Regions from separate parts of the Streptomyces sp. NBC_00457 genome, predicted to be linked through region 2. Evidence: riboswitches for the same ligand, from Rfam matches in the RefSeq annotation. Region 2 holds a riboswitch; the other holds the start of a gene.

Region 1 (6,763 bases), 5.3 Mb from region 2:
GGATCGGGCCGGGGGAGGCGACGGCCATCGCTTTCGCCCAGCAGGGCATGGCCCCCGCACGACCGCTGACCCACGACCTGTTCAAGGACGTGCTGGAGGCCGTCGGCCAGGAGCTCACCGAAGTGCGCATCACGGATCTGCGTGAGGGCGTCTTCTACGCCGAGCTGGTCTTCGCCAGCGGCGTCGAGGTGAGCGCCCGCCCGTCCGATGCCATAGCGCTGGCCCTGCGCACCGGAACGCCGATCTACGGCAGCGACGGTGTGCTCGACGACGCGGGGATCGCGATCCCGGACGAGCAGGAGGACGAGGTGGAGAAGTTCCGCGAGTTCCTCGACCAGATCTCGCCCGAGGACTTCGGCACCAGCAGCCAGTGAAGCGCGGCGGCCCGGCGGACGCAGCCCCCTGTCGGGTCGGTCGATGCCTCACGGTGGCGCGAAATGCCGGCATGTGCCAACGGCGCGTGAGAGCGTCGGTCAAGCCCCCTCCGAGCGCATTCGGCTAGCCTTTCCCCGCGGTGGGGTACGGGAAACCACTCCTAGGGTGATTATCACTCGGCGTGCCGAGTGTGGCGATCGTTGACGCACCCCTGGTGACTGCCTACCGTCGAGAAGGCAGGTCAAGGACGGAGGTCGGCGTGAGAAGCAGCGGCGACGGTACGGCTGGGGGTGCTCCCGGACATGGCCCGGGGGCGAGCGGTCCGTACCCGCTTCACGGCAGCGCGGCCGATCACGCTCCGCAGCACATGGCGGCCGTGCCCAGCAGCGGAGGGGCGACGTCCATGGCGTCCGAGCAGATCGGCTACCGCGGTCCGACGGCCTGTGCGGCCGCGGGCATCACCTACCGGCAACTCGACTACTGGGCACGCACCGGGCTGGTCGAGCCGAGCGTGCGGCCCGCGCACGGGTCCGGCACGCAGCGGCTGTACAGCTTCCGCGACGTCGTCGTCCTGAAGATCGTCAAGCGGTTCCTGGACACCGGGGTGTCGCTGCAGAACATCCGTACCGCCGTCCTGCACCTCAGGGAGCGCGGTTTCCGCGACCTGGAGCGCATGACGCTGATGAGCGACGGCGCCACCGTCTACGAGTGCACCTCGCCCGACGAGGTCCACGCGCTGCTCCAGGGCGGCCAGGGCATCTTCGGGATCGCGGTGGGCGTCGTGTGGCGGGACGTCGAGAGCGCCCTCTCCCAGCTGCACGGGGAGCGGATCGACACCGGTGAGACGCTCGTCGGGAACAACCCGGCCGACGAACTGGCGCGGCGGCGGAACCGGGCGGTCTGAGCCCCGTTCCACAGCGGTTCGCGGGCATTGTCAGTGGCGTAGGGCAGCATCGGACATGTGAGAAACGCGCCCACGATCCTGCATCTCGACATGGATGCCTTCTTCGCCTCGGCGGAGCAGGCGTCCAAGCCGAGCCTGCGCGGGAAGGCCGTCATCGTGGGCGGGCTCGGGCCGCGGGGGGTGGTGGCGACGTGTTCGTACGAGGCGCGTGTCTTCGGGGTTCACTCGGCGATGCCGATGGCGCAGGCCCGGCGGCTCGCGCCGAACGCCGCGTATCTCGTGCCGAGGTTCGGGTTCTACCGGTCGATCAGCGAGCAGGTGATGGGGCTGCTGCGGGATCTGTCGCCGCTGGTGGAGCCGCTGAGTCTGGACGAGGCGTTCGTCGATCTGGAGGCGGGTGGGGCGGCCTGGGACGAGGCGTCCGCGCGGTTGGCCGGGGTGAAGCTGCGGGCCGACATACGGGCCGTCACCGGGCTCACCGGGTCGGTCGGACTCGCCGCCTCCAAGATGCTCGCGAAGATCGCCTCGGAGCAGGCCAAGCCCGACGGTCTGGTGGTGATCGAGCCGGGGAGTGAGCGGGCGCTGCTCGGGCCCATGTCGGCGCGGACCCTTCCGGGGGTCGGACCGGCGACGGGCGACCATCTGCGGCGGGCCGGGATCACCACGGTCGACGAGATCGCTGAGGCGGGCGAGGACGAGCTCGTACGACTGCTGGGCAATGCTCATGGACACGCGCTGTACGCCATGGCGCTGGCGCGCGACGACCGGCCCGTGGTGGCCGAACGGGAGACCAAGTCGGTGTCGGTCGAGGACACCTATGACGTGGACATTCACGACCGGGTGCGGGTCGGTCTGGAGGTGCAGCGGCTCGCCGACCGGTGTGTGCGGCGGCTGCGTGGGGCCGGGCTGTCGGGGCGGACCATCGTGCTGAAGGTGCGGCGGTACGACTTCTCCACGCTGACCCGGTCGGAGACCCTGCGCGGGCCCACGGACGATCCCGGAGTCGTGCGCGAGGCCGCGGCCCGGCTGCTGGAGGCCGTGGACACCACGGGCGGGGTGCGACTGCTGGGGGTGGGCGTCAGCGGGCTCGCCGACTACACCCAGGAGGACCTGTTCGCGCAGGCGGCGGGGGAGCAGGCGGAGAGTGAGGTGGAGGAGCCTGTGGCCGGCGAACCGGTCGAGGTGCAGCCGGCGCCCGTGGAGCGGAGGTGGCCGGCGGGGCATGACGTTCGGCATGGCGAGTACGGGCACGGATGGGTGCAGGGCAGTGGGCTCGGGCGGGTCACGGTGCGGTTCGAGACGCCCGATTCGGAGCCCGGGAGGGTCCGGACTTTCCGGGTCGACGATCCCGAGCTGGAACCCGCGGATCCGTTGCCGCTCGTGCCGCGAAGACCCGAGGGGCCGGAAGAGCCTGAGGTACGGGAGGAGCCCGCGGTGCCTGCGGTTCAGGTGTCGTCCGTGCCGGCCAGCTTGCCGAAGTCGCGGTCCGGGAGCGAGGGCGGTGGGGCGACGTCCAGACCGTAGTGGTGGTAGAGCTGGAGTTCCTGCTCCGGGGAGAGGTGGCGGCCGACGCCGAAGTCGGGGGCGTCCTTGATCAGGGCGCGGTCGAAGGGCACGTGCAGGGCACCCTCTATCAGCTCGCTGGGCTCGAGGGGGACGAAGGCGTCCCTGCTGAACAGGCCGGTGCGTATCGCGGCCCACTCCGGCTCTCCGGTGGCGTCGTCGAGGTAGACCTCGTCGATGGTGCCGATCTTGGTGCCACTGCGGTCGAACGCCTTGCGGCCGATCAGGTTGCGCGGATCGATGTCGGTCTGCACGGGCCCTCCAATTGGTCGCAACTCATCCGTAAGCACTACAAAAGAGCAGATTCACCAAGGTGGCCACTCGAAGGTTGCGGCGTTGACCTCGCTGGTACTCTGGCAGCGGCTGCTGACCCCGTGCGGGAGAGTCCTCCAGACACCATCGGAGGCGCCGAAGGAGCAAATCCTCCCCGGAATCTCTCAGGCTCACGTACCGCACGGACGAGGTCACTCTGGAAAGCAGGGCGGGTGTCGACGGCTTCCGCTCTCACCGACGGTGAAAGCCGGGTGCCCTTGGGCGTCCGGTGAAGCTCTCAGGTTGAGATGACAGAGGGGGAGGCCGTCCGGGCACCCGCGCCGTGGTGTCCCTCGAAGGTCGTGTCAGACCAGGAGGCCTCCGCAATGACCGCCCACCGCATTCCGCTCTCCGAGCTCGAACAGGGAATCCCCTTCGAGCAGCGCCACATCGGGCCCGACCAGGAGGCGCGGGCCAAGATGCTCGCGCAGGTCGGCTACGGCTCCCTCGACGAGCTGACCGCCGCCGCGGTGCCGGATGTGATCAAGAACGCCGACGACCTGGAGCTGCCGGGTGCGCGCACCGAGGCCGAGGTGCTGGCCGAGCTGCGCACGCTGGCCGACCGTAACCAGGTGCTCGGCTCCATGATCGGGCTCGGGTACTACGGGACCTTCACGCCGCCCGTCATCCTGCGGAACGTCATGGAGAACCCGTCCTGGTACACGGCTTACACGCCGTACCAGCCGGAGATCTCCCAGGGGCGGCTCGAGGCGCTGCTGAACTTCCAGACCATGGTCGCCGACCTCACCGGGCTGCCGACCTCCGGTGCCTCGCTGCTCGACGAGGGCACGGCCGCCGCCGAGGCGATGGCGCTGTCCCGGCGGATGGGCAAGAACAAGAAGGGCCTGTTCCTGGTCGACGCGGACGCGCTGCCGCAGACCATCGCCGTGATCGAGACGCGGGCCGAGCCGACCGGCGTCGAGGTCGTCGTCGCCGACCTCAGCGAGGGCATCCCGGCCGAGTTCGCCGAGCGTGAGATCAACGGCGTGCTGATCCAGTACCCGGGCGCCTCCGGTGCCGTACGCGACATCAAGCCGGTCATCGACCGGGCGCACGAGCTGGGCGCGCTCGTCACCGTCGCCGCCGATCTGCTCGCGCTGACGCTGCTGAAGTCGCCGGGTGAGCTGGGTGCCGACATCGCGGTCGGTACGACGCAGCGGTTCGGTGTGCCGATGGGCTTCGGCGGGCCGCACGCCGGATACATGGCCGTACACGAGAAGTTCGCGCGCAGCCTGCCCGGACGGCTGGTGGGCGTGTCCGTCGACGCGGACGGGCACAAGGCGTACCGGCTCGCTCTGCAGACGCGTGAGCAGCACATCCGTCGCGAGAAGGCGACCAGCAACATCTGTACCGCCCAGGTGCTGCTTGCCGTGATGGCCGGGATGTACGCCGTCTACCACGGGCCCGAGGGGCTGAAGGGCATCGCCCGTCGGACGCACCGGTATGCGTCGATCCTCGCCGAAGGGCTGAGGAGCGGTGGTGCCGAGGTCGTCCACGGCGAATACTTCGACACGGTCACCGTCCGGGTTCCGGGGCGGGCCGCCGAGGTCGTCGCCGCCGCGTATGAGAACGGCGTCAACTTGCGGCTGGTGGACGCCGACCTCGTGTCGATCGCCTGTGACGAGACCACGAACCGGGCCCAAGTGGGCGCCGTCTGGAGCGCGTTCGGGGTCGAGGCCGACATCGAGGCGCTGGACTCCGGCGCGGCGGACGCGCTGCCGGACGCGCTGTTGCGCGCCGACGAGTTCCTGACCCACCCGGTCTTCCACCAGCACCGTTCCGAGACCGCGATGCTGCGCTATCTGCGCCGGCTCGCCGACCGGGACTACGCGCTGGACCGCGGCATGATCCCGCTGGGCTCCTGCACCATGAAGCTCAACGCCACGACCGAGATGGAGCCGGTCACCTGGCCCGAGTTCGGGCAGTTGCACCCCTTCGCGCCCGCCGAGCAGGCGCAGGGATACCTCACGCTCATCCGAGAGCTGGAGGAGCGGCTCGCCGAGGTCACCGGGTACGACAAGGTGTCGCTGCAGCCCAACGCCGGTTCGCAGGGCGAGTTCGCCGGGCTGCTCGCCGTACGCGGATATCACCGGGCCAACGGGGACGAGCAGCGGACCGTGTGCCTCATTCCGTCCTCGGCGCACGGGACCAACGCCGCCAGTGCCGTCATGGCCGGGATGAAGGTCGTCGTCGTGAAGACCGCCGAGGACGGCGAGATCGACGTGGCGGATCTGCGGGCGAAGATCGAGCAGTACCGCGACGAGCTGTCGGTGCTGATGATCACGTACCCGTCGACGCACGGTGTGTTCGAGGAGCATGTCGCCGACATCTGCGCGCAGGTGCATGAGGCGGGTGGCCAGGTGTACGTCGACGGCGCCAACCTCAACGCGCTTGTGGGGCTTGCCAAGCCGGGGCACTTCGGCGGTGATGTCTCGCATCTGAATCTCCACAAGACCTTCTGCATTCCGCACGGTGGTGGCGGTCCGGGCGTCGGTCCGGTGGGTGTGCGTGCGCATCTGGCGCCGTATCTGCCGAACCACCCGCTGCAGCCTGCCGCCGGTCCTCAGACGGGTGTCGGGCCGATCTCGGCCGCGCCCTGGGGTTCGGCGGGGATCCTGCCGATCTCGTGGGCGTACGTCCGGCTCATGGGCGGCGAGGGGCTCAAGCGGGCCACGCAGGTGGCGGTGCTCAGCGCCAACTACATCGCCAAGCGGCTCGAGCCGCACTACCCCGTGCTCTACACCGGTCCCGGCGGGCTGGTCGCGCACGAGTGCATCATCGATCTGCGGCCGCTGACCAAGGCGACCGGCGTGAGCGTCGACGATGTCGCCAAGCGGCTGATCGACTACGGGTTCCACGCGCCGACGATGTCGTTCCCGGTGGCCGGGACGCTGATGATCGAGCCGACCGAGTCCGAGGATCTGATCGAACTCGACCGGTTCTGCGAGGCGATGATCGCGATACGGGCGGAGATCGAGAAGGTCGGTTCGGGCGAGTGGCCCGCGGACGACAACCCGCTGCGGAACGCGCCGCACACCGCGGGCGCGCTCGGCGGGGAGTGGAAGCACGCGTACACGCGCGAGGAGGCCGTCTTCCCGGAGGGCGTCTCGGCGTCCGGGAAGTACTGGCCGCCGGTGCGGCGGATCGACCAGGCCTTCGGTGACCGGAACCTGGTGTGCTCCTGCCCGCCGCTGGACGAGTACGAGGACTGAGTCGTACGTCGTCGGAGGGCTCCGCCGTCATGGCGGAGCCTTCCGATGCGTCATGCGGTCGCCAGTGAGACCTCGGTCGACTTGATCAAGGCGACGACCGGCGTGCCGGGTGACAGGGCCAGTTCCGCTGCGGCGTCCTTGGTGATCGCGGCGGTCAGTTCGCCGCCCTCGACGCGGATCTTCACGGAAGCCATCGCGTTGCCGGCGGTGATATCGGTGACCGTGCCGGGGAGCTGGTTGCGGATGGACAGGCCCTCGACCGGGGCGGTGGCGAGGGACACCTCCGTCGACTTCACGAGGGCGCGGACGGCGGAGCCCGGGGCGAGGCCGAGGTCGGTGACGGCTTCCACGGTGATCGCCGCGGTGAGGCTCTGGCCGCCGGTGAGGCGGACGCCGA
Region 2 (6,763 bases):
GGCGCCGGCGGCCAGCAGGAAGCGGACGATGTCGTCTTCCTTGCCTCCTTCGGAAGCGGCGCCGGGCACGAAGTTGATGTAGTAGTGCAGGACCGCCGGGATGATGCCGGCCGCGCCGTTCGTGGGGGCCGTCACGACCCTGCCGCCGGCCGCGTTCTCCTCGTTCACGGCCATCGCGTAGAGCGTGATCCACTCCATGGCCAGGGCCTTGGGGTCGCCCTCCGAGCGCAGCTTTCGGGCCGTGTTGGCGGCTCGCCGCCGTACTTTCAGGCCGCCCGGCAGGATGCCCTCGCGGGACATGCCGCGGGTCACGCACTCCCGCATCGCCTGCCAGATCTCCAGCAGGCCCGCGCGGATCTCCTCCTCGGTCCGCCAGGCCCGCTCGTTCTCCAGCATCAGTGCGGAGATCGACAGGCCGGTCTCCTGCGTGAGGCGCAGCAACTCGTCGCCCGTGCGGAAGGGGTACTTCAGGACCGTGTCGTCGAGTTTGATGCGGTCGGCGCCGATCGCGTCCTCGTCGACGACGAAGCCGCCGCCCACGGAGTAGTAGGTCTTGGAGAGGAGTTCGGCGCCGGAGGCGTCGTGCGCCCAGAGCGTCATGCCGTTCGCGTGGTAGGGGAGTGCCTTACGGCGGTGCAGGACCAGGTCCTTGTCGAAAGTGAAGGCGATCTCCCGCTCGTCGAGCAGCCGGAGCCGGCCCGCCGCCTTGATGTCCTCCACTCGCTGGTCGGCGGTCTCGACGTCCACCGTGCGCGGTGACGCGCCCTCCAGTCCGAGCAGGACCGCCTTGGGCGTGCCATGGCCGTGTCCGGTCGCGCCCAGGGAGCCGTACAGCTCGGCCCGTACGGACTCGGTGGAGTCCAGGACTCCTTCGTTCCGCAGACGCAGGGCGAACATACGGGCCGCGCGCATCGGGCCCACGGTGTGGGAGCTGGACGGGCCGATGCCGATCGAGAACAGGTCGAAGACCGAGATGGCCACGGGGACTCCTCACAGCGGGGGTGGTGGGACACCCGGCCACCCGCCCTGATCGCCGGATGACGAGTGCCGGGTGCCGGGTGCCCCACCAGGGGGACTTACTTGTTCAGGCCGGGATACAGCGGGTGCTTGTCCGCGAGCGCGGTGACCCTGGCCTTGAGCGTTTCGATGTCGGCCTCCCCGAAGGGAGATGGCGCCTTGAGCGCCTCGGCGATGACGTCCGCGACCTCGGCGAAGTCCTCGGTGGTGAAGCCGCGGGTGGCGAGGGCGGGGGTGCCGATGCGGAGGCCCGAGGTCACCATCGGCGGACGCGGGTCGTTCGGGATGGCGTTGCGGTTGACCGTGATACCGACCTCGTGGAGTCGGTCCTCGGCCTGCCGGCCGTCCAGCGCGGAGTTGCGCAGGTCGACCAGGACCAGGTGTACGTCCGTGCCGCCGGAGAGCACGTCGACGCCCTCCGCCTTCACGTCCTCCCGCACCAGGCGCTCGGCGAGGATGCGGGCACCCTCCAGGGTACGGCGCTGCCGTTCCTTGAAGTCCTCCGATGCGGCGACCTTGAAGGCGACCGCCTTGGCGGCGATCACATGCTCCAGAGGCCCGCCCTGCTGGCCGGGGAACACCGCCGAGTTGATCTTCTTCGCGAGCTCGGCGGTGGAAAGGATCACGCCGCCGCGCGGGCCGCCCAGCGTCTTGTGGGTGGTCGTGGTGACCACGTGCGCGTGCGGGACGGGGTTCGGGTGCAGCCCGGCCGCCACCAGACCGGCGAAGTGCGCCATGTCGACCATCAGGTACGCGCCGACCTCGTCCGCGATCCGTCGGAACGCGGCGAAGTCCAGCTGCCGCGGGTAGGCCGACCAGCCCGCCACGATCAGCTTCGGCTTGGACTCCTTGGCCAGCCGCTCGACCTCGGCCATGTCGACGACACCGGAGTCGTCCACGTGGTAGGCGACCACGTCGTACAGCTTGCCGGAGAAGTTGATCTTCATGCCGTGGGTCAGGTGCCCGCCGTGCGCGAGGTTCAGGCCCATGATCGTGTCACCGGGCTTGAGCAGCGCGAACATCGCCGCCGCGTTGGCCTGGGCGCCCGAGTGGGGCTGCACGTTGGCGTGTTCGGCGCCGAACAGCTCCTTGACCCGGTCGATCGCGATCTGCTCGACCACGTCGACGTGCTCGCAACCGCCGTAGTAGCGGCGGCCCGGGTAGCCCTCGGCGTACTTGTTGGTCAGGACCGAGCCCTGCGCCTCCATGACCGCGACCGGCGCGAAGTTCTCCGAGGCGATCATCTCGAGCGTGGACTGCTGGCGGTCCAGCTCGGCGTCGACGGCGGCGGCGACGTCCGGGTCCAGCTCGTGCAGGGGGGTGTTGAGGACAGACATGCTTGTACGACTCCTCAGCCGGCGGAAAAGGCGGTGTACTCGTTGGCGGAGAGCAGGTCGGACGGCTCCTCGGCGACTCGTACCTTGAAGAGCCAACCGCCTTCGAAGGGGGCGGAGTTCACCAGCGACGGGTCGTTGACCACGTCCTCGTTGACCTCGGTGATCTCGCCGCTGACCGGGGAGTACAGGTCGCTGACCGACTTGGTCGACTCCAACTCGCCGCAGGTCTCGCCCGCGGTCACGGCGTCACCGACCGTGGGGAGGTCGACGAAGACGACATCGCCGAGCGCGTTGGCCGCGTGCTCCGTGATGCCGACTGTCGCGACGCCGTCCTCGGCGGCCGACAGCCACTCGTGCTCCTTGCTGTAGCGCAGCTGCTGGGGGTTGCTCATGTCCTGAATTCTCCTGTACGCGGGGAGTGCTGGTGAATGGGGGACTACGGAAGACGGTTGTGAGCAGGGAGGATGTGCCCGGCATCACGGCCCAGTGTCTACTTCTGGCGCTTGTAGAACGGCAGCGCCACGACCTCGTACGGCTCATGGCTGCCGCGGATGTCCACACCGACCCCGGCCGTACCGGGCGCCGCGTGCGCGGCGTCGACATAGGCCATCGCGATCGGCTTGCCCAGCGTGGGCGAGGGGGCGCCGGAGGTGACCTCGCCGATCACCTCGCCGCCCGCGACGACGGCGTACCCGGCGCGCGGCACCCGGCGGCCCTCGGCGACGAGCCCGACGAGGACGCGCGGCGGGTTCGACTGGGCCCGGGCGGCGGCCTCGGTCAGCGCCGCGCGCCCCACGAAATCGCCCTCCTTCTCGAACTTCACCACCCGGCCGAGCCCGGCGTCGAAGGGCGTCAGCGCGGTCGACAGCTCATGCCCGTACAGCGGCATGCCCGCCTCCAGGCGCAGGGTGTCCCGGCAGGAGAGGCCGCACGGGACCAGGCCCGCGCTCTCGCCCGCCTTGGTCAGGGCCTGCCACAGCTCGACCGCGTGCTCCGGCTTCACGAACAGCTCGAAGCCGTCCTCGCCGGTGTAGCCGGTGCGGGCGATGAGAGCGGGGACGCCGGCGACGGTGCCGGGCAGGCCGGCGTAGTACTTCAGGCCGTCGAGGTCGGCGTCGGTGAGGGAGGCGAGGATGCCGGGGGACTCGGGGCCCTGGACGGCGATGAGGGCGTAGGCGTCGCGATCGTCGCGCACCTCGGCGTCGTACCCCTCGGAGCGCGCCACCAGCCCATCCAGGACAATCTGCGCGTTGCCGGCATTCGCCACGACCAGGTACTCGGTCTCGGCCAGCCGGTAGACGATCAGGTCGTCGAGGATGCCGCCGTCCTCGCGGCAGATCATGGTGTAGCGGGCGCGGCCGGGCTTGACGGCGCTGATGTTGCCGACGAGGGCGTAGTCCAGCAGGGCGGCGGCCTGGGGGCCGGTCACCGTGATCTCGCCCATGTGCGAGAGGTCGAAGAGCCCGGCCCGGGTGCGTACGGCGAGGTGCTCCTCGCGCTCGGAGCCATAGCGCAGGGGCATGTCCCAGCCGGCGAAGTCGGTCATCGTCGCGCCCAGCGAACGATGCAGGGCATCGAGCGCGGTGTGACGGAGAGGCGTACTGCTCATCGGATCTGCTCCCAAAGGCATGACAGGCGAGGAAAGTTCCTCCCCATCTGTCATCGGAACCTGAGAGGTTCGCCGTGACCGGTGAAGATCACGGTTTGCACCTTGGGTGGAGCCACTGCGGCAGCGGCCCGCTTTTCAGATGTGCCTCGCCCGCGCGGTAACGGGGCCTGAGAGATTCAAGGGAGGGACTTGCTCCTTCGGCGCCCCAGCGACAGCGGTGCTGGGAACTCTCCCGCGCGGATTCAAGCGGCCGGTATGCAGTTTGGCGGGCACATCATTGCACGCATCGGCCGACCGCGGCAGGGGGACCTATGAAGGTAGCCGTCCACAGGGGTCGCTCAGGATTCACAGTCGGGCACAGTGGCCTGTAGCAGGCTTGTTGCGGGAAGCGGACGTAAACGGGAGGGCCGCGTATTACCTTCTCTTTACACTCGACGGGGATGGGAACTCCCGACCCCATGGGGAGGACGATCACGGTGAACAGGATCACGGCGTACGCCACCAGCTCGGCCGTCGCGCTGCCCGAGCAGCACACCGCTCCGGCCAGGGAGGCCTGCGGCGCGCACCGGGCGCCCGTCGTCCGGGATCTGCGCGACCGTGGAGGCCGCAGCCCGCACGCACTGCTCTTCGGCCCCAAGGACCTCGTCGTGATCACCGGCCTGCCCGGAAGCGGAAAGTCCACGCTGATGGCGCGCACGGTCAAGGGCCCCCGGATCGACTCCCAGGACACCCGCGACCGCTGGGACACTCGCGCGCCCCGCTTCCTGCCGTACGCGGTCTACCGCCCCCTGGTCCGCCTCGCGCACTACACCGGACTGCGCCGCGCCCTGCGCACCGGCACCGGAGTCGTCGTCCACGACTGCGGTACGCAGTCCTGGGTGCGCCGCTGGCTGTCCCGCGAGGCCCGCCGCCGCGGCGGCACCCTGCACCTGCTGCTCCTCGACGTCGCCCCCGGCACCGCCCTGGAGGGCCAGCGCGAACGCGGCCGCGGCGTCTCCCGCTACGCCTTCCTGCGCCACCGCACGGCGGCCGCCCGGCTGATCCGCGCCGTGGAGCGCGGCGACCTGCCCGACGGCTGCGGCTCGGCGGTCCTGCTCGACCGCGACGCGGCGGACGTGCTGCGCAGAATCGGCTTCACGGGCTGAGGCCTCACGGGCTGAACCCGGTATTCCACCCGCTAGCCTTTGAGTCACAGCAGTGATCTCGGCAGGCGGTTGACAGCAGATGGACTTCCCAGGGGACTTCCCGGACTTCCCGGCACAGGCACACCCCCACCCGCACGGGGGCTGGCCCGGCAACGAGTTGGAGGAGGTGCTCTCCGCCTCCCTCAACGTCCCGGGGGCCGGCGGGCGGATCATCGAAGTCCTCGGACGCAGCTTCATCTGGGTCCCGCTCCCCAACGGCGGCGGCCCGGACAGCGTCCCGCTCGACCTGCCCACCCTCGAACTCGGCGGCCAGGCCTACGTCCCCGTCTTCAGCTCCGAGGAACAGTTCCGCCAGGTCGTCGGCTCCCACATGTCGTACACGATCGCCCCCGCGGTGGAGTTCGCCCGCGGCCTGCCCCCGCAGGTCGGCATCGCCGTCAACCCCGACGGCGTGGTCGGCATCCCCCTCCCGCCCCCCGCCGTCGCCGAACTCTGCCGCGTGGGCCGCACCCCCCTGGACGGCCTCACCACCGGCGGCCGGGTCAAGCTCTACGAACCGGACTGGCAGGACGACCCCGTGGACTTCCTCTCCGCGGCAGCCACCGAGTTCGACCAGACCGGCGTGGTGACCACGGCCCGCCGCTGCCTCGCGGCGATCGAAACGGCCGACCCGGTCATGTTCGTAGGCGTCGAACTCAACCAGTGGGAGGGCGACATCAGGGCCCTCCCCCTGGACGCGCTGGGCCGAGCCCTGGCAAGGGTCCCCGTGAAGTGGCCGGTAAACCTGGTCCTCTTGGACGTAACACAAGACCCGGTGGCCGAATGGATGCGCAACAGGGCCCGCCCCTTCTACCAACGATGACTGCACGTACCTGAGGAGCGCGGGGAACTGCGCGATCAACCACAGACGACCCGCACTCGCCCACGTGCAACAAGCCCCGAGCTCTTGGGCGCTTAAGCTGGTTCCATAATCCGGGCAACCTCAGTGAAGGGGCGGTACAAGGTGAGCGCCAGCATCGCGACCGGCCAGGTCGAGCACATGCTGCGCCAGGTGACGCCCGGGCGCTACGACGCCTACGAGGCACTGCTGCGCGCCCTCGCGACCCCCTCCGCCGGCCAGGTCTGGATGCTCCTCTGGCACGGCCAGGCAGGCTCACCGGACGCGCAGTACGGAAACATGGAGGTCGACGGCCACGGCTACGCCCCCTGTGTCACCTCCGCCCAGGAACTCTCGGCCAGCGGCTGGAACCGCTCCTACGAAGTCGTCGACGGAGTGGACGTCGCCCGCACCCTCTACCCCGACCACTACGGCCTCTGGCTGAACCCGCACGCGCCCGGCGGCGGCGTCGGCATCCCCTGGCTCGACCTGCGCCGCATCGCCACCGGCCTGGAGCGGCAGCCCGCAGGGCCGCTGCGGCTGTCGGAGCCCGGCATCGAGATCCCGCAGTTCTACGCCCAGCTCGCGCAGAACGCCCACCGCACCCCGGCCGTCCGCTCCCTGCGCCGCGCCTGGGTGCAGCCGGCGCTCGGGGCGCCGTACCTCGCCATCGGCCTCGATGTGTACGACACCAGCCCGGCCGCCGTGGACTCGGTGCGGGCGATGATGCAGCAGTCCATCGGCGCGGTCCCGGACGGCCTGCCGGTGTCGACGGTCG

What was found. Region 2 has a riboswitch for glycine ahead of gcvT (glycine cleavage system aminomethyltransferase GcvT). Riboswitches for the same ligand answer to the same signal wherever they lie in the genome.
Region 1: it holds a riboswitch for glycine, as region 2 does, so the genes downstream of both, gcvP (aminomethyl-transferring glycine dehydrogenase) here and gcvT (glycine cleavage system aminomethyltransferase GcvT) in region 2, are expected to answer to the same signal.

What each region holds. Positions count from the first base shown of each region.
Region 1 is NZ_CP107905.1:8,943,102-8,949,864, forward strand. Features, by position in the region: gene OG828_RS40865 (bifunctional nuclease family protein) at 1-374, shown strand, start outside; gene OG828_RS40870 (MerR family transcriptional regulator) at 635-1,279, shown strand; gene OG828_RS40875 (DNA polymerase IV) at 1,337-2,803, shown strand; gene OG828_RS40880 (PRC-barrel domain-containing protein) at 2,725-3,096, opposite strand; glycine riboswitch at 3,210-3,305, shown strand; gene gcvP (aminomethyl-transferring glycine dehydrogenase) at 3,481-6,366, shown strand; gene OG828_RS40890 (TOBE domain-containing protein) at 6,417-6,763, opposite strand, start outside.
Region 2 is NZ_CP107905.1:3,627,509-3,634,271, reverse strand. Features, by position in the region: gene OG828_RS16320 (L-serine ammonia-lyase) at 1-981, opposite strand, end outside; gene glyA (serine hydroxymethyltransferase) at 1,077-2,354, opposite strand; gene gcvH (glycine cleavage system protein GcvH) at 2,369-2,746, opposite strand; gene gcvT (glycine cleavage system aminomethyltransferase GcvT) at 2,845-3,963, opposite strand; glycine riboswitch at 4,001-4,108, opposite strand; glycine riboswitch at 4,109-4,208, opposite strand; gene OG828_RS16300 (AAA family ATPase) at 4,440-5,108, shown strand; gene OG828_RS16295 (enhanced serine sensitivity protein SseB) at 5,188-5,970, shown strand; gene OG828_RS16290 (enhanced serine sensitivity protein SseB C-terminal domain-containing protein) at 6,112-6,763, shown strand, end outside.